Regions from separate parts of the Eionea flava genome, predicted to be linked through region 2. Evidence: predicted binding sites of a transcription regulator. Region 2 holds the regulator's gene; the other holds the start of a gene.

Region 1 (12,790 bases), 1.0 Mb from region 2:
ATTATTATGGAGCGTAAATTAATCCGTGGAATTGGCAATCCATCGATGATCGCCACACTACTATTAGGTGCATGGTTAACCTCTTACCATTGGATCTACTATCAAGCTAGTCTATGGTTTTGGCTGAAGCTCTCGGCCGTCGGCGTACTTGTCGCCTACCACGGGACATGCATTTATCTATGGAAGCAATTTTGTCAGGACAATAACCAGCGCTCCCACATTTTTTATCGTTGGTTTAATGAATTTCCTGTTTTACTGTTAATTATTATCGTTTGCCTCGTTGTCGTGAAACCCAGCTAATGTATTTACACATAGTCAAAAGACATCTTCAAAGCACACAACATATCATCACCCTTTATTAACATTTCATCTTACGGCTCGATAAAGAGCGCATAAAAAGGTTTTTACATGAATCGTTCTGAACAACTGTTTACTGAAGCGCAAGACCACATTCCCGGTGGCGTTAATTCTCCCGTACGTGCTTTTAAAGCCGTAGGTGGCACTCCCGTTTTTATACAGCGTGCAGAAGGAGCTTATTTATTTGATGAAGATAATAAACGCTACATCGATTATGTACTGTCTTGGGGGCCGATGATCTTAGGCCATGCTTATCCTCCCGTGATCGAAGCGGTTAGAGCAGCGGCACTAAATGGTCTTAGTTTTGGTGCGCCCACTCAGATAGAAACAACGCTCGCTGAACGTATTTGCGACATCATTCCCAATATGGATAAAGTACGATTTGTGAATTCGGGAACCGAAGCCACCATGAGTGCGATTCGGCTTGCAAGAGGAGCAACCGGACGCGACAAAATTGTAAAGTTTGAAGGCTGCTACCACGGACACTCTGACTCGTTACTCGTCAAAGCAGGATCAGGCGCACTAACATTTGGGGTACCAAGCTCTCCCGGCGTGCCTGATAGCCTTGCCGACCACACGATTACACTCAACTACAATGATAGCGAGCAGGTCGAGCAGCTTTTTGCCGACATAGGAAAAGAAATCGCCTGTATTATTGTAGAGCCTGTCGCAGGCAATATGAATTGCATCCCCCCCGTTAACAATTTTTTACAAACCTTACGCAAGGTTTGTGACGACAGCGGCGCCCTGCTTATATTTGATGAGGTGATGACAGGCTTTCGCGTTCATCCTAACGGCGCGCAAGGTTGTTACGGTGTTGACGCCGACTTAATTACATTAGGTAAAGTCATGGGCGGAGGAATGCCCGTCGGCGCTTTTGGCGGCAAACAAGCCATTATGGATCAGATCGCACCGTTAGGGCCCGTATATCAAGCGGGAACATTATCGGGAAACCCTGTCGCGATGGCGGCCGGCCTCGCCAACCTTGAAGGCTTAACACAGAATAATTTTTATGAACAACTCTTTGCCAAAACGAATACCTTAGTCGATGGCTTACAAGAGCGCGCCGATGCTGCCAACATCCCTTTTACCACCAATCATGTGGGTTCCATGTTTGGTTTCTTTTTCTTAAAAGACGCTAACGACAGCAAACCGGTAACAAATTATCAGCAAGTGATGAACTGCAATATTCCTCGCTTCAACCAATTTTTTCATCTTATGTTAGAAGAAGGTGTTTACCTTGCCCCCGCCTCTTATGAGGCAGGTTTTACCTCGATCGCTCATAGCGATGCTGATATTCAAGCAACCTTGGATGCCGCTGAGCGGGCGTTTGCGCAACTATAAGCCTTCCTTACATTGATAGGCCGTTTTAAACAACACTAACAATCATACGAGAACATCTAGCGATGGAAAACTTAACATTGCCAAGTCCATTAGTGAGTGCCAAATGGTTAAAAGAAAATCATCACCACCCACAATTAATTATTCTAGATGCCAGCGCCCACATGCCGGGCTCCGACCGTGATGCAATGGCAGAGTGGAAAAATAAACACATAAAGGGGGCACGTTTTTTTGATTTTAACAATGCCATTGCAGATACCCTCTCGTCTCTACCGCACATGCTTCCCACGCCCGAAATATTTACTCAGGAAGCGCAAGCATTAGGCATTAATCAAGACAGTATTATTGTGATTTACGATAGCCTTGGCATATTTTCTGCGCCAAGGGCGTGGTGGATGTTTATGGCAATGGGCCACACTCAATGCGCCGTACTTGATGGCGGTCTCCCCGAGTGGGAAAAGCAAAAAAACGCAACGCACCGTGCGGAAAAAACTGCAATATTTAATACGGGCAACTTTGTTGCTCAATATCAATCTGATTGGATCAAAGATAAAAACCAAATACTCCACGCCAGCCAATCACACTCAGCAACCATAATCGATGCACGCTCTCAAGCACGGTTTGATGGCCATGCAAAAGAGCCGAGAGAAGGATTAATTAGCGGACACATTCCACACTCGATTAACTTGCCGTTTACCGAATTGCTGGAAAATGGACTATTTAAGCCAACAACCGAGCTACGCGAGAGAATAAACCAGTGTTATGACAACAAAGGGGGGAACAATAAAAGCGACGAGGCCAACCAACCGCTATACGCCACTTGTGGCAGCGGGATTACCGCCTGTATTATTGCCTTTGCTGCTCACCTTGCGGGCATTAAAAAAATTGCGGTTTATGACGGCTCATGGTGTGAGTGGGGAGACCCCAACAACCACCTTCCGATTGATACTACGACTGATTGATCCACTGCCAAAAACCCACAACAGCGATAATAAAGAGTCCACTATGCAATCACCATTGATTATTCACAACGATGAATCAAACGAATATTTTTTTGAGGAAGGCTGCTATATATTAGAGGTGTCAAATTCAGAAAAAGACGCAGGACTTTCGGTCGCTAGAGCACGATTAACACCTAATACCGAAACACGCCTGCACCGATTAAATAAAACCATTGAGCGATATATTATTGTCAGCGGTAACGGCGTGGTCATTATTCCCGAGAACTGTCCTCAAATGATCCGCAATACCGGAGATGATGATCTTATCTTTTTAGTTGTCTGTACGCCGCGTTTTTTACCTGAAAATTATTACGACGTTTAAAAAATTCTAGAAGGCTAATTGGTTAAGTACCTTATAATCTTCACTGCCTTTTTTAGCATAACGTAAACCTTGCTGAGCAAAATAAGCGGATTGATTAGTGTCATTGAGCTGCTGATAAGCGCGCGCTAACACCACATAGAATTGCGTATCCTTACGATCAATGCGCAAGCCTTTTTCGGCCAAACGAATAGCCTCCTCCGACTCACCGGCTGCCAGATGTTTTTGTGCCGATAAACGTAATTTTTTCTGTAACGGAGAAACGCTTTGTTCATTAACAGAGCGCACAATCGACACACTATTTTCCGGTGTTGCTTTTTCGGCATTGCGCGTGCTTTTGTTTTCAGCATGACTAGATGACGATAACACACGCTCTTTCGGCGATGATGTTGGACTAGGTATCGTACCTGCTGCATCGCGTATAACAACCTCATTCGGCGAAGAAGCACAGGCCGTAAGTAACACCACAACGCCACCTAAAAGAAGCCTATTACATTTTTTTATATTCTTGTCTTTCATATGTATTTTCTTACTCACGATATATGTACTTTCTTACTCACGATAGTTGAGTACATTAACTTTGCTTAAGCCAACGGGGCTTAAACGAGAACATCTTAAGTGAACAAACAATAGTAAACCCATTTTCTAGCGCATACCTCTTTCTTGCGTATCGGATTGTCGTGTATTCGCATCAGAAGGCTTGCTTGTCACAGCATCATTCAACCATTGTTTAAACCATCCAGTGACCGACCGGCCACCCGTCTGACAACGAGGGCTTTGCTCAGGCTGAGAGCCTCGAATATAAGGAACCAAAATAGCCCCTTCGCAATTTTCTGTACTCAACAAACCATCACGGCTATCCGCCCAATAATACGCAATATTATCAGGTTGCTCACTTCTCAATGACTCTGTCGACAATGCGCTAAATACGTCCGCCCATATCGGTAACGCCCCTGAGCTCCCCGTATAAGATGTCGGTGTATTATTATCCGCACCCACCCATACAATGCCCAAATGATCTGCACTGTAACCCGCAAACCAACTATCGCGCTGACGATTAGTGGTTCCCGTTTTTCCTGCGACAGCCAAGCTATCCGGCAGTTGCTGATAAGCACGCCGGCCTGTACCCATACGCATGACAGCTTGCAAATTATAATGCATTAAATAAACCGCATCGGCATTCAACCGAGGTTCGCTTTTTAGAGGATAACGACTCAAACGTGCATGGCTGGCATCAAGCACATCACGAATCGCACGCAGGGGCGTATACACACCATCAGCCGCCAACGTGTGATACAAGTGGCTCAGTTCCAGCGGTGACAACTCTAACGAACCCAATAATAACGACGGTAAAGCCGGAACTGATTGCTCAAGTCCAGCCGCCTTTAAAGTCTCAATCACATGACGTAAGCCTACCTCCATTCCCATACGAGCGGTTGACTGATTGTACGAATACGCTAACGCTTGATACAACGGGATATTCCCGTGAGACTTTTTATCAAAATTCTTTGGCTGCCATTGCTTGCCCGTGTCGAGAGGAATAGTCACAGGACTATCATCCAGTAACGTACTTAACGTGTAACGATTGGGCTGTGAAAGCGCAGATAAGAACACAAAGGGCTTAACTAACGAACCAATCGAACGTTGCATATCGACGGCTCGATTAAACCCACTATAACGCGGGTTTTTATCACCGACTAAGGCCACAATTTCTCCACTGCCCACTGCGGTAACGACTGCAGCACCTTGTAGTACTTGCTTCTTGGTTCTCGGCGTAAACTGCGACAAGCGTTTAGACACAGCACTTTCGGTAATGGCTTGCACACCAGGTGACATGGTCGTAAAAATTCTTAAGCCTTCGCTTTGTAAATCGTCTTGGTCATAATCGCGTTGTAACTGTCGTTTAACGACATCAAGAAACGCAGGGTAATCACCTAAGCGCAATGTGCTTTTTTTAACGACACCTAACGGCATTGCGGTATATTTTTTATAATCTGCAGCCGTCAACAATCCACTATCAGCCATCAGTTTTAATACCGTATCACGGCGGTTTTTGGCACGCTCAGGATGACGCCAAGGGTTATAGTACGATGCGCCTTTTACCGTACCTACCAATAACGCTATTTGGTGCGGCTGCAAACGATCCAAGGCACGATTAAAATAGTGTTTAGATGCCAATCCAAAACCATGAATCCCCCTTGGGCCACTTTGACCTAAATACACTTCATTAATATAGGCTTCCAATATATCCGCTTTTGAGTAATGCAACTCTAATAATGGTGCCATTAAAGCTTCTTGTATTTTTCGGCCTACGTTTTTATCTTGCGTGAGATAAAAGTTTTTCACTAACTGTTGCGTTAACGTACTGCCACCCTGTACAAAGCGCCCGGCTTTAATATTCGCTAACATGGCACGCGCGATGCCTCGAAAAGAAATCCCGTGATGATTGGCAAAATCCTTATCTTCTACTGCAATTAACGCCTGTCCCAATAAAGGAGGTGTATTTTCTAGCTGCACAAGAATGCGATCTTCCCCGTGACGAGGATAAATACTACCAATCTCTTGTGGCTCAATACGCACGGTTAAATCATCGTCTGCACCCACAACACGAGACACCTGAGAAGCTACAGACTGTTGACTCAACGTTACTTGGTAACGTGCAGCAACTTCTGCTTTATCAGGGAAGACAAAGTCTCGTGTAAAAATCGTATAAGTTGAGCCTTTAATTGCATACTGTCCCACATCATACACTTGTTTCACATGCCGATAGCCCACGCTATTTAGCTCACGTTTTAGCTCTTCGGGGTTTAGTAATAAGCCTTCATAAATCTCTAGTGGTCGTGCATATACACGTGCAGGAATCGCCCATTTTTTGCCATTAAATTTTTCTCTTACCTGCACATCCAACATCACAAGCCATAAGCAAAACACAATAAAGATAACAGCGAATAGCTTAAAAAGCGTTACCCACGAAGGCAGGAAACGCTGCCATAACGCAGACGATTTTTTGCTCCGTGATTTTCGTTTAGCAGGCGTTTTTTTAGTCGGCTTCTTTTTAGATGCTGGTTTTTTAGCAACCGCAGCGCAAGGGAGCAATATAGGGGGTAATATAGAAAACACTATAGAACGTAAAATTAAATAGAATGAAGACAGCATAGCAAACGTATGAATAACTCATAATAAAGAGTGGATATGCCTCATTATACGACGTAGCGCATATCATTTGGTCTTTACTTTATAGCGTCACACCGGATAATAGCTCGCCTAATAACAAATCTGCTGTCACTACGGCATGATTACCTATTCATTGATTTAAAAAGGTCTTATATGTCCACTTACCATATTTACGGCATCGGCGCCGCACTTGTCGATACAGAAATTACCGTCAATGACAGTGATTTAGCTACCTTCGGCATCGACAAGGGGGTGATGACCTTGGTAGACGAAACGCGTCAACACGAGCTCATCAACTTACTTTCTGATCATCTCACCACCTCAAAGCGAGCGAGCGGTGGATCGGCAGCTAATACTATTATCGGTGCGAGCTATTTTGGTGCGAAGACCTTTTATTCTTGTAAAGTCGCTAACGACGATAACGGCAGTTTTTATCTTAACGATATGCAAGAAGCGGGTGTTGATACTACCAACACTGAAAAAGAAAATGGCATTACAGGTAAATGCCTTGTCATGATTACGCCTGATGCAGAGCGCACCATGAATACCTTTTTAGGTATAAGTGAAACCGTATCAGTTAATGAATTAAACATAGAGGCATTAAAGCAATCGCAATACGCCTATATAGAAGGCTACTTAGTCACCTCTGAAACCGGTAAAGCTGCCGCTATTGAATTGCGTAAACAAGCGCAAGTAAACGGTATTAAAACCGCATTTACGTTATCTGATCCTGCCATGGTGCAATTTTTCGCCGATGGCTTAAAGGAAATGATCGGAACAAAAGTAGATCTACTCTTTTGCAACCAAGACGAAGCATTAGGTTTTACACAAACCGAAACGCTCGCTGATGCCATAGAGGCTCTTAAAGTATACGCCAACGAATTTGCCATTACTTTGGGCGATCAAGGCGCACTCATTTACGACGGAAGCTCTTTAATTAAAATTGCCGCTAACGAAGTAACCGCCGTAGACTCCAATGGTGCTGGCGATATGTTCGCGGGTGCATTTTTGTATGCCATCACCAATGGTTATAACTATACACAAGCGGGAGAGTTAGCAAGCGCAGCGTCTGCTCAAGTCGTTAGCCAATATGGGCCGCGTTTAAAACCAGAACAGCATAGAGACGTATTGCAGCGCATTTTAGGATAGCTGACCAACAAGCATCGCCCTGCTCATTTAAAAACGAGTAGGACGATGACTTATTTATTGTCTTCGTTATCACTCTTGCTCAACAAACATATTTTTTGGATTAAGAATCACATCGAGCTGCTCTCGTTTAAGCAGCCCTTCACTTTCAACCAAATCAACAATGCTTTTATTCTCGGCTAACGCTTGCTTCGCAATACGGGATGAATTTTCGTAACCGATAAAGGGATTTAATGCGGTAATAATACCGATACTATTTTCTACCATACTGCGGCAATGTTCAGCATTAGCAGTGATACCGTTAACACAACGATGCTCTAACATTGTCATCGCACGGGTCATTAACCGTATCGATTCTAACAAGTGATAAGTAATTAATGGCTCCATTGCATTGAGCTGTAACTGCCCCGCTTCTGCAGCCATACTAATAGTGACATCGCTACCAACGACTTGATACGCTACTTGGCTCATCGCCTCAGGGATAACCGGATTAATTTTACCCGGCATAATTGAGCTCCCGGGCTGCTGCGGCGGCAAGTTAATTTCATGTAAGCCCGCGCGTGGCCCCATACTTAATAAACGTAAGTCATTCGATATTTTTGATAACTTAAGCGCTAATCGTTTTAATGCACTCGAGAATAAAACAAAAGCCCCCATGTCAGAACTGGCTTCGACCAGATCAGCAGCTTGCGTAAACTTAAAGCCCGAAATAGTCGCCAATTCTGCAATAGCTTTTTTACCATAACGGGGATCCGCATTAATACCTGTACCAATAGCTGTACCACCTAAATTGATCTCTAGCATTTTTTCCGAGAGACTCGAAATCAACAATACATCTTCTTCAAGGTTAGTGGCCCATGAAGCAAACTCTTGTCCTAAAGTCATAGGCACAGCATCTTGTAATTGTGTGCGTCCCATTTTAATCACGTCTGTAAACGTTTCCGCTTTATGAGAAAAAGCGCTCTTTAATGATTTGAGCGCATCAACTAACTCGTCATGGCTTAGCAAAATACCCAACCGTACCGCTGTAGGGTAAGCATCGTTAGTTGATTGGGATAAATTGACATCATTATTCGGGTGTAACGCGTTGTAATTCCCTAATGGCTCACCCATATATTGCAAAGCAATATTGGCAATCACCTCATTGGCATTCATATTAGTTGACGTGCCTGCACCGCCTTGAATCATATCGACAATAAACGCATCATGATGCTTATCATCCATAATATCTTGGCAAGCGCGAAGAATGACCTCTGCTTTTTTTTCGGCCAAGTTGCCCAACTCCGCGTTCGCTTTTGCGGCAGCCATTTTCACCATAGCTAATGCACGCACAAATTTAGGAAAATGATTAAGAGGCACACCGGTTAGTGTAAAGTTTTGTGTTGCACGCCAAGTTTGAATACCGTAAAGCGCATTATTAGGAATATCAGCTTCGCCCAATAAATCCTTCTCTGTTCGACTACCCGTTAATGGGGTATTGGTATTAGGTAACATATATCAACCTCAAAAAATGTTTTTATAAGGGTAGTCGAATTTACTGTAATAGGCGCTTATCTATGGTGCCAAAACACACACGCAGAATTTCACAAAACAATTGAGACGCCAAGCAGTACGAATCACTAAAAACCCTTTGAAAAAAGTGATTATCACTATTTCAAGAATAGAAACATAAACAAAAAGTAAAATCAAAAAGTGAAATCACCCCTTGAAAATATATTGAGTGACCTTAAATAGAAAAATAAGCAAGATAGCCCGATTCTACTTGCTTACAGGGTGTCTCCCAGAGAACCCTATTACTATTAATGATATTGCTTATAAGATGAGGATATACACAATGACTAGAATAGATTTAACTCCCCTTTACCGTTCCACTGTTGGTTTTGATCGATTTGGATCACTCTTAGACGCCGCATTTCAAACAGAAAAAGCGGCCGGCGGCTACCCGCCTTACAATATTGAGGCGATAGAAGAAAACCGCTATGGCATTACACTAGCGGTCGCAGGCTTTAAAGAAGCTGATATAGAAATAGAAACAGAAAATGGAGTACTTACCGTGCGAGGTAATCAGGCAGAAGATAAGCGAAACAGCAACCGTAACTATCTTCACCAAGGTATTGCCCAACGCTCATTCGAACGCAAATTTACATTAGCAGATCACGTCGAAGTGACCGATGCACAACTCGCTGACGGATTACTTAACATTACCTTAGTCAGAGAAATTCCAGAGGCAATGAAACCAAAATCGATTGCCATTAATGGTAATAAAAAATCTGCGGCCATAGCACACGATAGTGAAACTAAAAGTAAAAATGCAGCTTAACTATTAACAGCGGAAGACTGGCACTGTGTCAGTCTTCCAATCACAAATAGAAAGTTGACTAACGACTAGCAAAAGCTAATGCCACACCAAAGCCAACAAAAATACCTCCACCACAACGGTTAACGGCTCGCCCTCCCTTTTCAGAAGATAGCCAGTGACGCATACTTTTAGCAAGAAATGCGTAGACCATGTGTACCGCAACCACTAAGACACTATAGCTGACAACTAGCGTGACAAACTGTTGTGAATAGCTCACCCCCAATTGGATAAACTGCGGAAAAATCGACATAAAGAAAAACACAGCTTTGGGGTTTGTGAGCTGCATGCTAAAACCCGCTACGAACTGTTTGATCATGCGGATATCAGATGCTTTATTACCCTCTTCTTGATTGGAGAACGTAACAGGAGCGGAGCGCCATAATTTGACCCCCATATAAATTAAATACGCGGCACCGATATATTTCATGATACTAAAAGCCATCGTCGACGTTGCTAAGATCACTCCCACGCTCGTTGCTGAAACACCGGCAACAATAAAACTTCCCACAGCGATACCCAAAATACTACCGGTGGCGCCCTTAAAGCCATAGCGCAGCGCATTAGTGAGCGTAAGTAAGATCCCCGGGCCGGGGCTTAAAATGGTAATAAAGGCCACTAAAATAAAGAGCAGATAGTTATCCATTGATATTTCCCTAAAAATTGAACCGTCAACATCGCTAAACATACATGACACAAGAGGGTTGTTAGTCGCAAGTATCAAATAGCGATGCCCGACGAATATACGAATAAAACCTCAAGACAATCTCGCCATGGCCGATAGCCTTATATGATTAACGCTATGAATGTATGAACGAGAGCCGCCATGCAGCCAACCCAGCACTTATCCAGCTTACCACACACGCCAATATCCACGGCAGATACTGCAAAGCCAGATACAACAAAGCAAGACTCAACCGAAAAGGCGACACTCTCAGAAGCCAGTCATACACCACAAAAACCACTGCAATCGCAATATCGCTCCATCAGCAGTTATGCCTACTCGGTCAACATACAGTCACAAGATACGCAAAACCAACAAGGTAGCCTCACATACAGTGCTAGCCATAGTTTTGAAAGCTATTCTAGCCTATCCCTTGAACAGGTAAACAAGGTAAAAGAGGCGCCGCCATTACTCGATGGCGCAAGTAATATTTTGCAATTTATTGAACAACGAGTCGCCAATGAACAGGCTGCAGGCGCATCCTCAGAGGTGCTATCCGAACTATTAACTCAAGGTTTATCAGGCTTTATACAAGGTTTTGATGAAGCAAAACAACTACTTAGCCAAGATAGCGAATCAGACGATGGTTCATTAAATACCGCTGTCAGTGATTCTATCTCTTTGCTCTATGATCAGGTTGTCGAAGGCATCGCCAACTTACGACAAGCCTACCTAGGTGAAGCGGCAGAAACGTCAACAACGCCTGATCAAGTAACTCTGTCTAACACCCCTGCTGAACACGCACCCAACAACATACCAAAGCAATCAGAAAGTAACGTTCTTGCATCACCTATAGACACGCTATTACAAACGATGGATCAACCCGACACGCAACTTATTACGCTGCTGGACTCACTAGACGAAATGCAGTCTGTCAGTGAACATGTTGTCGAGTACTCAGAAAAACAGCAATTCTCATTTAGCTTAACCACAGCGGAAGGCGACGAAATTACTATTACCGCTGACCGCTCTTCTCACTTATCTAATGCATCGTATCAAGGCGCTTCCAATAATCTTGATATTCAGGCATCAAGTAGCCACCAGCAATTTACCTTTCAGGTAGATGGCGACCTCAACAAAGAGGAAGTCACTGCTATTAACGATTTACTCACACAGGTGATGTCGCTATCTGAGCAGTTTTATCGTGGCGATGTAGGCGCGGCTTACCAATCAGCATTAGAAATGAACTACGACAGTAGCGAGATCACCGCCTATGCCTTACAGCTAACACAGGTAGAAAGTTACCATGTCGCAGCGGTTTATGATGCAAACACATCAAAACAAAACGAGACACTCCCCAATCAATCTGCCGCACAAGATCTGCAGGCACTGTTTAAACAAGTCGGGGAATATACTCAACAGGTACTAGAAAGCATCACCAACCCAGACAACTATCAACAGATACATTATGCTCAAGTGATTGAGCAATTAGCCCAACAAATTGATCAGCAAATTACCAACAATAACGATTATACTTTTGGGCAATCGATTAGCGATGCTCGCGCTACCACACAACTATAGATAAATATTACCGAAAAAATATAGACACAAAAAAACCGAGTTAGTATAGCGCTACACTCGGTTTTTTTGTGGTTGCCTAATGGCGTCTAATTTATGCTTGCTGTGGCAAAGACTTTTTCAGAATAATGTAACCAAAAATACCCGACAGCAACGAACCTAAAATAATACCAATACGCTCATCAAATAACTTCTCGCCACCACCAAAGGCAAGTGAGCCGATAAATAAACTCATGGTAAAGCCAATACCACACAGGGCAGATGTACCATACAAACTTCCCCAGTTCATATCATTTGGCAAACGAGCTAAGTTCAACTTAATAAACAACCAACATAAACCAAAAATACCGACTTGTTTACCGACAAATAAACCCAGCGCAATACCCACCGGCACATCGTGAAAGAGCTGGTCCGCACCCATACCGCTAAAATTAATACCCGCATTAGCAAACGCAAACACAGGTAAAACAAAGAACGCCACTAGCGTATGCAAAGTATGCTCTAAACTGGTTACTGGCGAAATATCCGGGTTTTTAGTGCAGCGCATAGGAATAAACATCGCTAACACCACACCAGCCAACGTAGCATGTACGCCCGACTTTAAGGTGGCCACCCAAATAACAATACCAATTAATATATAGGGCATTCTTGAGACTACATTGCACCGGTTCAGTATCGCCAGTATAGGAACAAAACAAGCCACAACAATTAATGCAGTAAAAGAAATTTGTGACGTATAAAAAATGGCAATAATAAGAATAGCGCCAATATCGTCAAAAATAGCTAATGATGTCAGAAAAATTTTGATCGATACGGGTACACGTGAGCCCAACAAACTAAGCACACCCAATGCA
Region 2 (12,790 bases):
CAAAATATTGTCGGGAATACAAATGAGCTACCTGTTATGACATTAGATCCCGGCTTGGAACAGTTATTGCTGAAGTCTATAGAGCAAGCACAAAATTCTGGCGCTGATGAAGGCGCTTTTATTGAACCTACGATGGCAGAGAGGTTACAACAATCATTGATGGAAACAGCGAGTAAGCTAGAAATGGAAGGGAAACCAGTAATACTGTTAGTTGCAGCTCCAGTGCGATTAACTTTAGCGAAATTTACTCGTTTATTTATCCCTGATATGCATGTTCTCGCTTTTAATGAAGTACCCGATAACAAACAATTAGTGATAGAAGCATCAATTGGTGTTGATAACTAAGTTGATAGTAAGTAGAGCTAATGGTTGTGTTAACGCATCGCTACAATGCTGCGATAGAGAGGAATAATATTATGCAAGCTAAACGTTTTATTGCCGCTGACATGCGCCGCGCACTGGATATGGTTAAAGAAGAATACGGTGAAGACGCAATGATTATATCAACCGAGCGCACAGCGAAAGGTGTTGAGCTGGTTGCGACGGGTGACGCTGCTTTAGACCAGTTGCAGTCGACTATTTCAGCACCCGCTTCAATGGTTTCACCTAAACAGCAAAAAGTGGAGAATGCCGCTGCAGGTTATTCTGCTGATTTTCAATCGGTTTCACCGCATACCATGCCTCAGGCCGAACAGTTTTCAGCACGTTCGCCAATGCCTAATCCATCGTTTAGCGCGCAGAATAATATAGAACCTAATGATATAGGCTTGGCTTCAGGAAAAACAAAACAACAACTAGCCGATGAATTGGAGCAGGCTAATCGTAAGATGCAAGCCGCTAAGCAGGCAAGCTCAATGACCCTAGAAACATGGGCCGATAAAGAGTATGCGCAGCAGCAAGCTAGACAAGCGTCAGTACAGCAGAATCATGCGCAGCTTAACACGACGCAAGCGGTTGCCAGAGAAACTACCGAGAACATAGATGACGAAAATGTATCGACCGTTAAGAATGTTCATCGAAAAAATAATATGTCATCAGAAAGAGATTATCCTTCCTACGATCAAGACATTAGACAACTCCATGACGAAATTGCCGAAATGCGCGATACCATAGAAATGCAATTACTTCATATGTCACACCTGCAAGAGTCTAATGCCCGCCAATTTAATGACATTAATATTGACAATAAAACAGAGAATACATCCACACAGCAAAGCCACCATGCGCCTAATGGTTTGAAAAAAATAAAAACGCAGCTCGATTTTTTAGCATTACCTAAAGCTGCAAACGATAAAGTTCTGCACGCGCTTGAACAAAAAACAATCCCCAATGCGAAGCCGTCGTTAATGTGGACACACGTGTTAACACAAGTAGCCAGAAAAATTGCTTGTGATACGACAGACCCTGTGTCACAAGGGGGGATTTATGCTTTTTTAGGCACAACCGGTGTAGGAAAAACCACGACGATAGCTAAATTGGCAGCACGTTATGTTATGGAAAATGGTGCTGATGATGTGGTCTTAATTACGACTGACCAGCATCGAATAGCCGCACATAATCAACTGACATCTTTAGCAAAAGTACTGAATGTACGTGTTGAAATTATTGATGAACTAACCTCGTTACCACATTATTTAAGACAACTTGAAGACTATGATTTAGTTCTTATTGACACTCCAGGAATGGGGCATGCGGACCCTTTATTAAAACCTCACTTGTCTGTGCTTGCCGAATGCGAAGCTGTACAGAATGTACTGGTTATTCCCGCTAATAATCAATATCAAATGATGAAAGCTTCTCTGCATAGCTATGGGGTTAGCAATATTGATTATTGCGTTATGAGTAAGCTCGATGAGTGTGCCACGCTCAGTGACGCGACAGGCATACTTATTGAGCATGACTTACCACTGGCGTACATCACCGATGGGCAGTCAGTGCCAGAAGATATTGCCATCTTAAAAGCCGGAGAGTTTGTCTCTCGTGCTGTTAATTTATTGAAAACACAGAGAAAAAATAGCATAGCCGAACATTCTCTGTCGGCTCAATAATACGTAAATCAGTTTATTCATAACGCGATGAGCGATATTTAAGAAAGCAACTATACTTTACTCGAGGCCTTTGCACGGAAGAGAATTTTGTTCTCAGGCACCAAAAGTAGGCGCCTTTAAGCGAGGCGAAAACGCACGGAATGAGGGAGTTTATGTTTGCTACCGTCAGGCGGCACCGAGGTAAATGACCGATTGAGTACGTTTTCCCTCGGTACCCCCTTGCGGGGTAAACACCGCATGAGGACAAAATGCTTTTCGTGCAAAGGCCTCATATTTTATTTGCAGTTAGCATCTCCACTATATAGGAGCAACATAGCCCATGAGTCATCCAGTCCAAGTCATTGCCGTAACGGGTGGTAAAGGTGGTGTCGGTAAGAGCAATATCTCTGTCAATTTGAGCCTTGCACTTGCCGCGATGAGCCGACGTGTTGTTCTTATGGATGCAGATTTAGGCTTGGCTAATATTGATATTCTTTTAGGGATTCGTGCAGAAAAAACCATTGCTGATGTATTGTCAGGTGAATGTGATTTACGCGATATTTTAATTAGAGGGCCGGGTGGTATTCGTATTGTTCCAGCCGCTTCTGGCGTTCAGCATATGGCGTCACTCAATGCACAGCAACATGGCGCGATGATTCAAGCCTTTAGTGATTTAGAAGATCAGCTCGATGTCTTGGTCATTGACACCGCAGCAGGTATATCCGATACCGTCGTGAGTTTTGTTCGTGCTGCGCAAGAAGTGCTAGTGGTTGTTTGTGATGAACCGTCATCTATTACGGATGCTTACGCATTAATTAAGCTATTAAATAAAGAGTACGGTTTAGTGCGCTTTAGAGTTATTGCAAATATGGTAGGTTCACCAAAAGAAGGGCATAACTTATTTATTAAATTAAGTGGCGTTTGTGAGCGTTTTCTTGATGTTACGATGCAATATGTTGGGGCAGTGCCATTTGATGAAAATGTTCGCAAAGCGGTACAACGTCAAAAGCCTGTGCTTGAAATGTTCCCACAAGCCAAAGCATCCCAAGCTTATCGGCAACTTGCCAGTAAAGTGGATGAATGGCCAATCTTATCATCGCCTCGTGGTCATTTAGAATTTTTTGTCGAGAGTCTATTGGCCTCTTCGGTCACTCAATCATCGCATGCGGCACCTCACTAAGCGCATGCGGCATTTTCTCACTCGCACATGTTATCTCATTAATCGTCATTACATAATGACACCGAGTGACCTTAATCAACCACATACACTGCAAAACAAAATAACCCAAGTAATAAGAGTTGGTAGTAATGATGACTTCTGAGGGTATTGGTTTGTACGAGCAAGCCCACCAAACAGCGCAAGTCGCTACAGCGGTAGATATTCGTGTTGAAGACTACGCTGATCTTGTTAAGCGTATTGCACAGCATATGGCGGCAAAAATGCCGGCTAGTGTTCAAGTCGATGATCTTATTCAGTCAGGAATGATAGGTTTATTAGAAGCTGCTAAAAAATACGATAATTCAAAGGGCGCTAGCTTTGAAACCTATGCCGGCATCCGTATTAGAGGCGCTATTGTTGATGAAATTCGCAAAGGCGATTGGGTGCCTCGTTCCGTTCATCGTAATAGTCGCCGTATTAGCGAGACTATTCATCAATTAGAAGCCCGTCTTGGTCGTGACCCCAAAGATGCCGAAGTGGCAGAATCAATGGGTGTTGGTATCGAAGAATATTATGCAATGTCCCACGATGCATTATCAGGCCATTTATTTAGTATTGATGAGTCCTTTGAAACGGAAGAATTGTCGGTTAAGCATGAATCGGCCAGTTTTATAGAACCCGATAAGCAAGTACAGCAACAGGTATTACAGTCTTCATTAGCGAAAGCAATTGAACACTTGCCGGAACGCGAAAAATTAGTGCTATCACTTTATTACGATCAAGAACTTAATTTAAAAGAAATCGGTCAAATTTTAGACGTTAGTGAGTCGCGTATCAGCCAAATTCATAGCCAAGCGGCATTGAGACTGCGTTCGAAGCTAAAAGATTGGCAATCTCTTTAATTACATCGCTTATTTTAAGCAATTCACTGGCTACATCAGAATCAACGTCTAGACTATATATAGAAAGCGTTTCAACGGGTATGCGGAGGTTACATTGGACAAGAATATGAAAATACTCATCGTAGATGATTTTTCCACCATGAGAAGAATTATTAAAAACTTATTGAGAGATTTGGGTTTTACCAACACTCAAGAAGCGGATGATGGTTTGACCGCCTTGCCTATGCTCAAGGGAGGGGACTTTGACTTTCTTGTGACTGACTGGAATATGCCAGGCATGACTGGTATCGAACTGTTAAAAGAAGTGCGTGCCGACGATAAGTTAGCCAACTTACCCACGTTGATGGTTACGGCAGAAGCAAAAAAAGATCAGATTGTTGAGGCTGCGCAAGCGGGCGTTAATGGGTATGTGGTTAAACCATTTACGGCTCAGGCCTTAAAAGAAAAAATAGAGAAAATTTTTGATCGTGTATAACACGTGTATCACTATTAATTGAACAAGAAGGTTAGTAATGACAAATCAATTAAGTACGCCTGATACAACGCCAGACATGATTGAAGAGCTTCGTGAGTGTGCAGCCTTGCTCACTGAAAAGCTTCAAGGCGATAAATACGATGAAGCCTCAGCATTGATTGAAAAAGTGACACAATGCCGCGATCAACATATTTTTCAGTCGATCGGTAAGTTAACAAGAGGCTTACACAACGCGATTGTTAATTTTAATGTTGATGGAGGAAAAGAAGGGGGTTCCAATGTCGAAGATTGTGAATTCCATGATGCCTCTAACCGACTGAATTATGTGATTGAGTTAACGCAAAATGCGGCAGAAAAAACAATGGATATGGTTGAGGAAGCGGCTCCCATGTCTTTAGGCTTGGCTCAAGAAGCGGCCTTATTAAAACAGGAATGGGCGCGTTTACGTCAACGAGAAATGAGCCCTGATGAATTTCGTGATTTTTATTCTCGTTTAGATAATTTTTTTGATGTAACCGAGAGCAGTACAACTAAGCTTAACGAAAATTTACAAAATATTATTCTTGAACAAGGTTTTCAAGATCTAACAGGGCAGGTACTCAAACGTGTTATTAGTCTTATTAGTGATGTTGAGAATAATTTAGTATCACTGGTGCGTATAGCCGGGCAAGTGGAATCTGTGGTCGGCATTAAACCTGAAGATGTGAAAGAACAAGCAAAAGAAAAAAATATAAAAGGGGAAGGGCCTCAAGTGAAGGCTGCAGAAAGAGAAGATGTTGTTAACGGTCAAGATGAAGTAGACGATTTATTATCCAGTTTAGGTTTTTAAGGAGAACTCAATGAGTTTTGCTGATGATGAAGAAATACTCCAGGACTTCCTTGTTGAAGCCGGAGAAATTTTAGAACAACTGTCGGAGCAGCTAGTTGATCTAGAGCAACGCCCTGATGATAAAGATCTGTTGAATGCCATTTTTAGAGGGTTTCACACCGTAAAAGGGGGCGCAGGGTTTTTACAGCTCGATACGATGGTTGAATGTTGTCATGTCACCGAAAACCTATTTGATATTTTACGTAATGGTCAGCGTGAAGTTACTTCAGAATTAATGGATGTTGTGCTGCAAGCACTTGATGCGGTTAATTTACAATTTGAGGCGATTCAGCAACGCCAAGATCCAGAAGCGGCTGATCCAGAATTGATTGCAATGTTAGGACGTTTGGTTGCTGGAGAAGACATTTCTGGCAACTCTGAAGATGAAGCACCTGTTGAAGAGGTATCAGAAGAAGCACCCGCTGAAGTAGAAAGCACCACAGAGAGCACTCCTGCGCCGGGTGACGACATTACAGATGGTGAATTTGAACAGCTCGTTGATGCCGTTAGTGAACCAGAAGAAAACACACAGGATTCAACCACAACAGATACTGCTCCAGCAGTCACAGTTGGTGATTCAGATAGCAATGAAATTACCGATGATGAATTTGAAAATTTACTGGATCAATTGCACGGTAAAGGTAAAGGGCCTAGTGCTGGAGAGTCAGCCGTTGCAATATCTACAACCGACACAGCAGAGACTAAAGCACCTGAAACTAAATCAAATGCTCCTGCAAGTAATGCATCAGGAAATAGTGAATTAATTAACGATGATGAGTTTGAAGCATTACTTGATGAATTGCATGGTAAAGGCAAAGGGCCAAGTAAAGATGTCCCCGCAACGCCTGATAAACCCGCAATAGAACAAGTAGCAGAACAGCCTGTTGCAGAAAAACCGGCTACGACATCTGCAACCGAGAACAAACCAGCGCCACCTGCGGCAGCTAAACCGCCAGTTAAAAAAGCAGCACCAGCGCCCAAACCTGCCGCGAAAAAAGCACCTAGTAAAGATGCTCCTGCAACACCTGCACCGGCAGCAGAAACAACGGTTCGAGTGGATACTCAGCGCCTAGACGATATTATGAATATGGTCGGCGAATTAGTATTAGTGCGTAACCGCTTAGTACGACTAGGTGACAAAAGTGTCGACGAAGCTTTAGGTAAAGCGGTTGCTAATCTCGATGTGGTCACGGCAGACCTTCAAACGTCTGTAATGAAAACACGGATGCAGCCGATTAAGAAAGTCTTTGGTCGTTTTCCGCGGGTTGTTCGTGATTTAGCGCGCAATCTCAAAAAAGAAATTAATTTAGAACTCGTGGGTGAAGAAACTGATTTAGATAAAAATTTAGTTGAGGCACTTGCTGACCCCTTAGTTCACTTGGTCAGAAATTCCGTCGACCACGGTATTGAAGCACCAGATGTACGTGTAAGCAATGGAAAAGATAAAGTAGGTAAAGTGATTCTTGCTGCACAGCAAGAGGGCGATCACATCTTATTATCGATCACCGACGATGGTGGCGGTATGGATGCTGAAAAATTACGGGGTATTGCCGTCAGCAAAGGATTAATGGATAACGATGCCGCACAACGTCTATCAGATACTGAAGCCTTTAATCTTATCTTTGCTCCTGGTTTCTCAACCAAAACGGAAATTTCTGATGTGTCAGGCCGTGGTGTGGGCATGGATGTGGTGAAAACTAAAATCATGCAGCTCAATGGCTCGATAGAAATCGAATCCGAAATGGGTAAAGGCACTAAAATTTTGATTAAAGTGCCGCTGACATTGGCGATTATGCCAACCTTGATGATCATGTTAGGTGCGCAAGCTTTTGCTCTTCCTCTAGTAAGTGTGAATGAAATATTCCACATGAACTTAGAGAAAGTTAATATGGTTGATGGACAAGAGTGTGTGTCTATTCGTGATCAAGCTATCCCATTATTTTATTTGAAAAACTGGTTAGTGAATGGGCCGGCTAATCAAGAAAAACCTAAAGAAGCACATGTTGTGATCGTAACCGTAGGTACTCAGCGTGTAGGCTTTGTTGTTGATCAACTTATCGGTCAAGAAGAAGTGGTGATTAAACCACTAGGAAAAATGCTAAATGGAACACCCGGTATGGCCGGTGCGACAATTACTGGTGACGGAACTATTGCTTTAATTCTTGATGTGCCCAGTATGCTTCAACGCTATGCTGCGAACGCTAACTAGTACCAAGCAGCGATACGATGCCAATTACTGTTCTTATTGTTGATGATTCAAGTTTTTTTCAACGAGTGTTAAAAGAGATTATCAGCGAAAATACATCGTTTAATGTCGTAGGTGTGGCGAGTAATGGTCAAGAAGCGATTGAGAAAGTAAAATCGTTACAGCCTGATGTTGTCACCATGGATTATGAAATGCCAATGATGGATGGTGTGACTGCCGTTCGAGAAATTATGGCATCTAACCCTTTGCCTATTCTTATGTTATCTTCGATGACGTTTTCCGGTGCAAAAATTACTATCGATGCCTTAGAAGCTGGTGCCGCCGATTTTATGACGAAAAACTTTGCTGAAATATCGGGCAAAGGCGCGGCAATTAAAAAACGACTCTACGATATACTCACTGCGCTTAGCCAAAGTAAAACACTGGTTAAAAATAGTAAAGAAGGCGTATCGAACGCCAAAAAATCTCCTACTACAGCAACATTATTACGGGATAATAACGCCAGTGGCATTAGCTGTTCTGTTGTTTCTTCCCCTAAAGCATCGCCAGCCAATCAACGACAATCGGTAGAGGAACAAAAAAGTACAGTAGCCGAGGCTACTTATTGCTTACCCAATGATAGGACGTTAGCAAAAACGATTAAGCTGGTCGCTATTGGTGCCTCTACAGGAGGGCCAGCAGCCTTAACCGAACTACTTAAACCAATACCCGCTAATTTTCGCTTACCCATTCTGATTATTCAGCATATGCCAGAGAATTTTACTTTGGCATTTTCTCAACGCTTAAAAAAACAGTGTAATATTGAAGTCAAAGAAGCCGAAGATGGGGATTATATTCAACCAGGGCGAGCCTTATTAGCGCCTGGAGGTAAGCAAATGATCGTCGATAAAAATAATAAAAATAGAGTCAAAGTCACTGATTCAACAACGGATATTCACTATAAACCTTGTATTGATATTAGTTTTGCCTCTATTTCTAATAGCTACAATGATACGGTGTTAGGTATTATTTTAACGGGAATGGGCAGCGATGGTTGTGATGGTGCGCGTTTATTAAAACAAAAAAAATCAACGATTTGGACTCAATCAGAAGATAGCTGTGTTGTTTATGGTATGCCAATGGCAGTAGATAAAGCTCAGTTATCAAGCGCTTCGCTTAATATTTATGATATGGCGGATTGTTTAAAAAAATTCTAAATTCTAACCTGTTCTTTTTTTAAAAATTACCTATTCTATATCCTCACCCATATCGTTGCGAAATAGGTGTTTTGTACTATCTTTAAAGTAACCCGTGGTGCATTCTGAAATGCCGAACAAAAAAGCAGGTTATTTCTTCAGCAACACGCTGTAAATATATCCTATAAGCTTCGTGGCAGCTTCCCTGCTGCCAAGAGTTGCTGAAGAAATAACCTGCTTTTTTGTTCTATGAATGCAATTTTCACTGCGGATTTTAAAGTACGTTCAGGCAATACCTCATGAGTCCACACGAGAATTCTTAGAGATTCCAATGAAATTAGACTTGCTTACTGTTCTTGGTATTTTAATCGCATTTTCTGCCTTGCTGGGCGGCAATTTTTTAGAGGGTGGTGCTTGGCAACAGCTATTGAATGGCCCTGCAGCACTGATTGTATTTGGTGGCACCATTGGCGCAGCTATTTTACAAACGCCACGTACAACATTACATCGATCACTCGCATTATCTCGATGGATTTTTTTAACGCCTACGATCGACTATAAAGCAACGATTAAAAAAATTGCTTCATGGTCAACGATTACACGACGAAAAGGGTTGTTAGGCTTAGAAGATCAAATTGCCAAAGAAAAAGACCCCTACATTCAAAAAGCGCTTAAATTATTAATCGACGAAGGCTCTCCTCAAACATTGCGTCGTGTGTTGGAAGCCGATCTGATTTTATCAGAGCAAAGAGATCATGATGCCGTTAAGTTCTACACTAGCATGGGCGGCTATGCTCCAACTATTGGTATTATTGGTGCCGTAATGGGGCTTATTTACGTGATGAGAAATCTCGACGATCCATCACAACTAGGGGCAGGTATTGCTGTTGCTTTTATTGCCACCATTTATGGCGTTGCGTTGGCAAATTTATTGTTACTTCCGATTGCTAATAAATTAACCACCTATGTTAATGAACGTTCTCACCTTAAGGAGCTGATTATTGAAGGCGCTATTTATGTGGCTGATGGAGAAAATCCGCGTTCAATTACTTTAAAACTTGATGGCTTTGTTAGATAGCGAGACCTTTGCAGGGAAGATGATTTCGCTTTCAGGCACCAAAAGTAGGCGCTTTTAAGCGAGGCAAAAATGAGTTTATGCATGATAAATGACCGATTGAGTAGATTTTTCCTCGGTACCCCCTTGTGGGGTAAACACCGCATGAGAGTGAAATGGCTTTCGTGCAAACTCGTGCAAAGGTCTCATCGCTATGCTTAAGAGAAAGCCAGTAGATATGCAGATTAATCACGAGCGTTGGTTAGTTTCGTATGCTGATTTTGTTACGCTATTGTTTGCTTTTTTTGTTGTTATGTATTCGGTATCTCAGGTTAATGAAGAGAAATACGAAGAGCTTTCTGATACGTTAAATGAATTGTTTTCACAACAAGAACAGCAATTCACTGGCGGAGAAAATTTCGAAGAAAAGCGCGTACTCTCTTTGCCGGCTATTGAAGCCGATATTGATAAAAAGTTAGCTCAACTTATTGAGCAAGGCGCAATTACTGTAACGAGTAATGATCAGTGGCTACAGGTTTCTTTAAATAACGCAATCTTATTTGAACCCGGCAGTGTAAAGCCAAGTCAGCAAGCAAGTACGATTATGGCGGATATTGCCGACGTTTTACGTGATACGAAAAACCCTATTAACGTCGAAGGCTTTACCGATAATGTTGCCATCCAAACCGAACAGTTTCCAAGTAATTGGCAATTGTCGGCAGCCAGAGCCGCGGCTATTGTGCAGCTGTTAGTGAGTGGTGGCGTGTCTCCTGAGCAATTGTCTGCGATTGGTTACGGTGAATTTAAACCCATTGCTGATAACACAACGGCGACAGGGCGAGCACAAAATCGTCGAGTCTCGTTGATGATCAGCAAATATCAACAGCAAAGACCCGAAACGGATAGTTTCTGGGATAGTCATATTAAGCATACGGATGACATCACTCATCAAGATGAGACCTTATCCACATCCCACTCATCAACTAATGAAGCCTCAGTTGAGACAGATATAACACCCATTACATTGGATAATGGCGAGCTACTCTTTACATCAGATCCAGATGCCAATTAATTACCAGAGCCATGTCGTGAAGAAAGGCAGTATAGAATCTATAAAAAGGCATAGAATTTGCTGTTTATTAAATAATCGTTCGTTAAACCATGTCGTGACGTAATACTGACAGAATAAGAGGTTAATACCGTGCAAGTGTGGACAGTGGCCAACCAAAAAGGGGGAGTAGGGAAGACAACCACATCAGTAACCCTGGCCGGTATTGCTGCAGAGCAAGGGCAGCGTGTGCTGCTTATTGATCTTGATCCTCAAGGGTCGCTGACCTGTTACTTTGGCGGTGACCCCGACCACGTACCCATTAGTGTTTTTACATTATTTCAAGATAAATCGGTTATCTGTCTCGAAAGTATTGTTCAGCTTTTGCAGCCCACTGGCTTCGATAATATAACACTGTTGCCCGCATCAACGGCATTGGCGACATTAGAGCGCTTAGCGGTAGGTAAGGGAGGCTTAGGTTTAGTGATTAGCCATACCGTAAAGCAAGTGAAAGACGAATTTGATTTAGTGATTATCGATTCTCCACCGGTACTGGGTGTGCTGCTTATCAATGCATTAGCCGCCTGTGACCAACTAATTATTCCCGTACAAACTGAGCACTTAGCGCTGAAAGGCTTAGATCGTATGCTGCATACATTGCGTATGCTTGATCAATCACAACAGCGAGCGCTTAACCACATTATTGTGCCGACAATGTTTGATCGCCGTACACAGGCATCCATTGTCTCTTTGCGGAAAATACGTCATCAACACGGTATGGATACTTGGCCGAGTAAAATTCCTATTGATACACGCTTACGCGATGCAAGCCGTGCAGGCATTCCGCCCAGTATTTTTGATGCTAATAGTAATGGTTTAGTCGCCTACCGTAGTTTGTACCATTGGTTGCTAGATAATCAATCTCAAGAACAGGTATTAAGTTGGGGTAAATATCACCGCTCGACGCAGGAGAAGCATGCGCGATGAGCCAGAGAAAAAAGCCCCAACAACAATTAGCCAGTTATTTTGACGAGCTGCTGACCGAACTGGAAGAGCCCGCAGCGTCCGTCGAGCATAATAATCACGCGACTAACCGCGTAGATGAGTCAATAAACACGACAATGAATAACACAAAAGCTAATTTTGTGGCAGCACATACTCAACCATCGGCACCAAAAGTTAATCGCACGATCCATTCAAAAGCCAGCCGTGATACGCCACATTCTATGGTGAAAAATCAACAAACATTACCCGCACAGACTTCCTTCGCATCGAAGCAATCGGTAATTAAACCATCGCCACCAAAGCAATCATTATTAAAACAAGAATTACCAAAACCAGCGCCGCAAGCTAAAAAAATAAGTGGTCAAAATGTCAGTGATAAGCCGGTAACTGTTGTCGATTCCGAACTGGATCTTCGTCAAAGAGAAAAGGCTCGCTTGGAAAGACTACTGAAAAGTTTAACACCCGTGCCGAGCGCAGTGACTTCGGAGCCTGAGTTAACCCAAGCAAAAAAAACGATTCCCAAAACGGCAGCCGTTACTGACAATAAAAAAGTAGTAGCCCCCACGACTGAACCACAAACGCCATCGGTTAAGGCGGTGCTCGATACACAAAAGGTGATAAAACCCGCACCGGTTAATGAAAAGGCAACGTCATTATCTTCGCTTGATAGTACAGACATTGATCTTGCTGCAATGATTGATACGCAGACCGATCATCAGTGGGAACCGGTTGCGCATGAGTGGTTAGATAATGGGCGACCAGCATGGGGAGATAGCCCATTTGATGTATTGTTAGTCGATTTAAGCGGCATACAACTGGCGATGCCTCTAGTAGCACTAGATGCCATTAATCCATTGAGTGATGAACTTAC

The links. Region 2 encodes FliA, which starts transcription of late flagellar genes. Its sites were predicted from a motif close to TAAAGTTATNNNNNNNNCGGCCGATANCC; they were not measured.
Region 1: the regulator FliA is predicted to act here: its motif matches at 10,452-10,480, upstream of ACZ5O6_RS02020 (DUF5610 domain-containing protein).

The regions. Positions count from the first base shown of each region.
Region 1 is NZ_AP036018.1:447,834-460,623, reverse strand. Features, by position in the region: gene ACZ5O6_RS02070 (CopD family protein) at 1-300, shown strand, start outside; gene hemL (glutamate-1-semialdehyde 2,1-aminomutase) at 409-1,701, shown strand; gene sseA (3-mercaptopyruvate sulfurtransferase) at 1,764-2,660, shown strand; gene ACZ5O6_RS02055 (cupin domain-containing protein) at 2,704-3,021, shown strand; gene ACZ5O6_RS02050 (tetratricopeptide repeat protein) at 3,028-3,537, opposite strand; gene mrcB (penicillin-binding protein 1B) at 3,664-6,174, opposite strand; gene ACZ5O6_RS02040 (adenosine kinase) at 6,346-7,341, shown strand; gene ACZ5O6_RS02035 (aspartate ammonia-lyase) at 7,411-8,832, opposite strand; gene ACZ5O6_RS02030 (Hsp20 family protein) at 9,173-9,658, shown strand; gene ACZ5O6_RS02025 (LysE family translocator) at 9,717-10,340, opposite strand; gene ACZ5O6_RS02020 (DUF5610 domain-containing protein) at 10,521-11,939, shown strand; gene nhaA (Na+/H+ antiporter NhaA) at 12,031-12,790, opposite strand, start outside.
Region 2 is NZ_AP036018.1:1,456,023-1,468,812, reverse strand. Features, by position in the region: gene flhA (flagellar biosynthesis protein FlhA) at 1-345, shown strand, start outside; gene ACZ5O6_RS06445 (flagellar biosynthesis protein FlhF) at 417-2,048, shown strand; gene ACZ5O6_RS06440 (MinD/ParA family protein) at 2,368-3,207, shown strand; gene ACZ5O6_RS06435 (RNA polymerase sigma factor FliA) at 3,336-4,088, shown strand; gene cheY (chemotaxis response regulator CheY) at 4,183-4,563, shown strand; gene ACZ5O6_RS06425 (protein phosphatase CheZ) at 4,601-5,392, shown strand; gene ACZ5O6_RS06420 (chemotaxis protein CheW) at 5,403-7,640, shown strand; gene ACZ5O6_RS06415 (protein-glutamate methylesterase/protein-glutamine glutaminase) at 7,658-8,833, shown strand; gene ACZ5O6_RS06410 (flagellar motor protein) at 9,144-9,890, shown strand; gene ACZ5O6_RS06405 (flagellar motor protein MotB) at 10,081-10,938, shown strand; gene ACZ5O6_RS06400 (ParA family protein) at 11,068-11,901, shown strand; gene ACZ5O6_RS06395 (chemotaxis protein CheW) at 11,898-12,790, shown strand, end outside.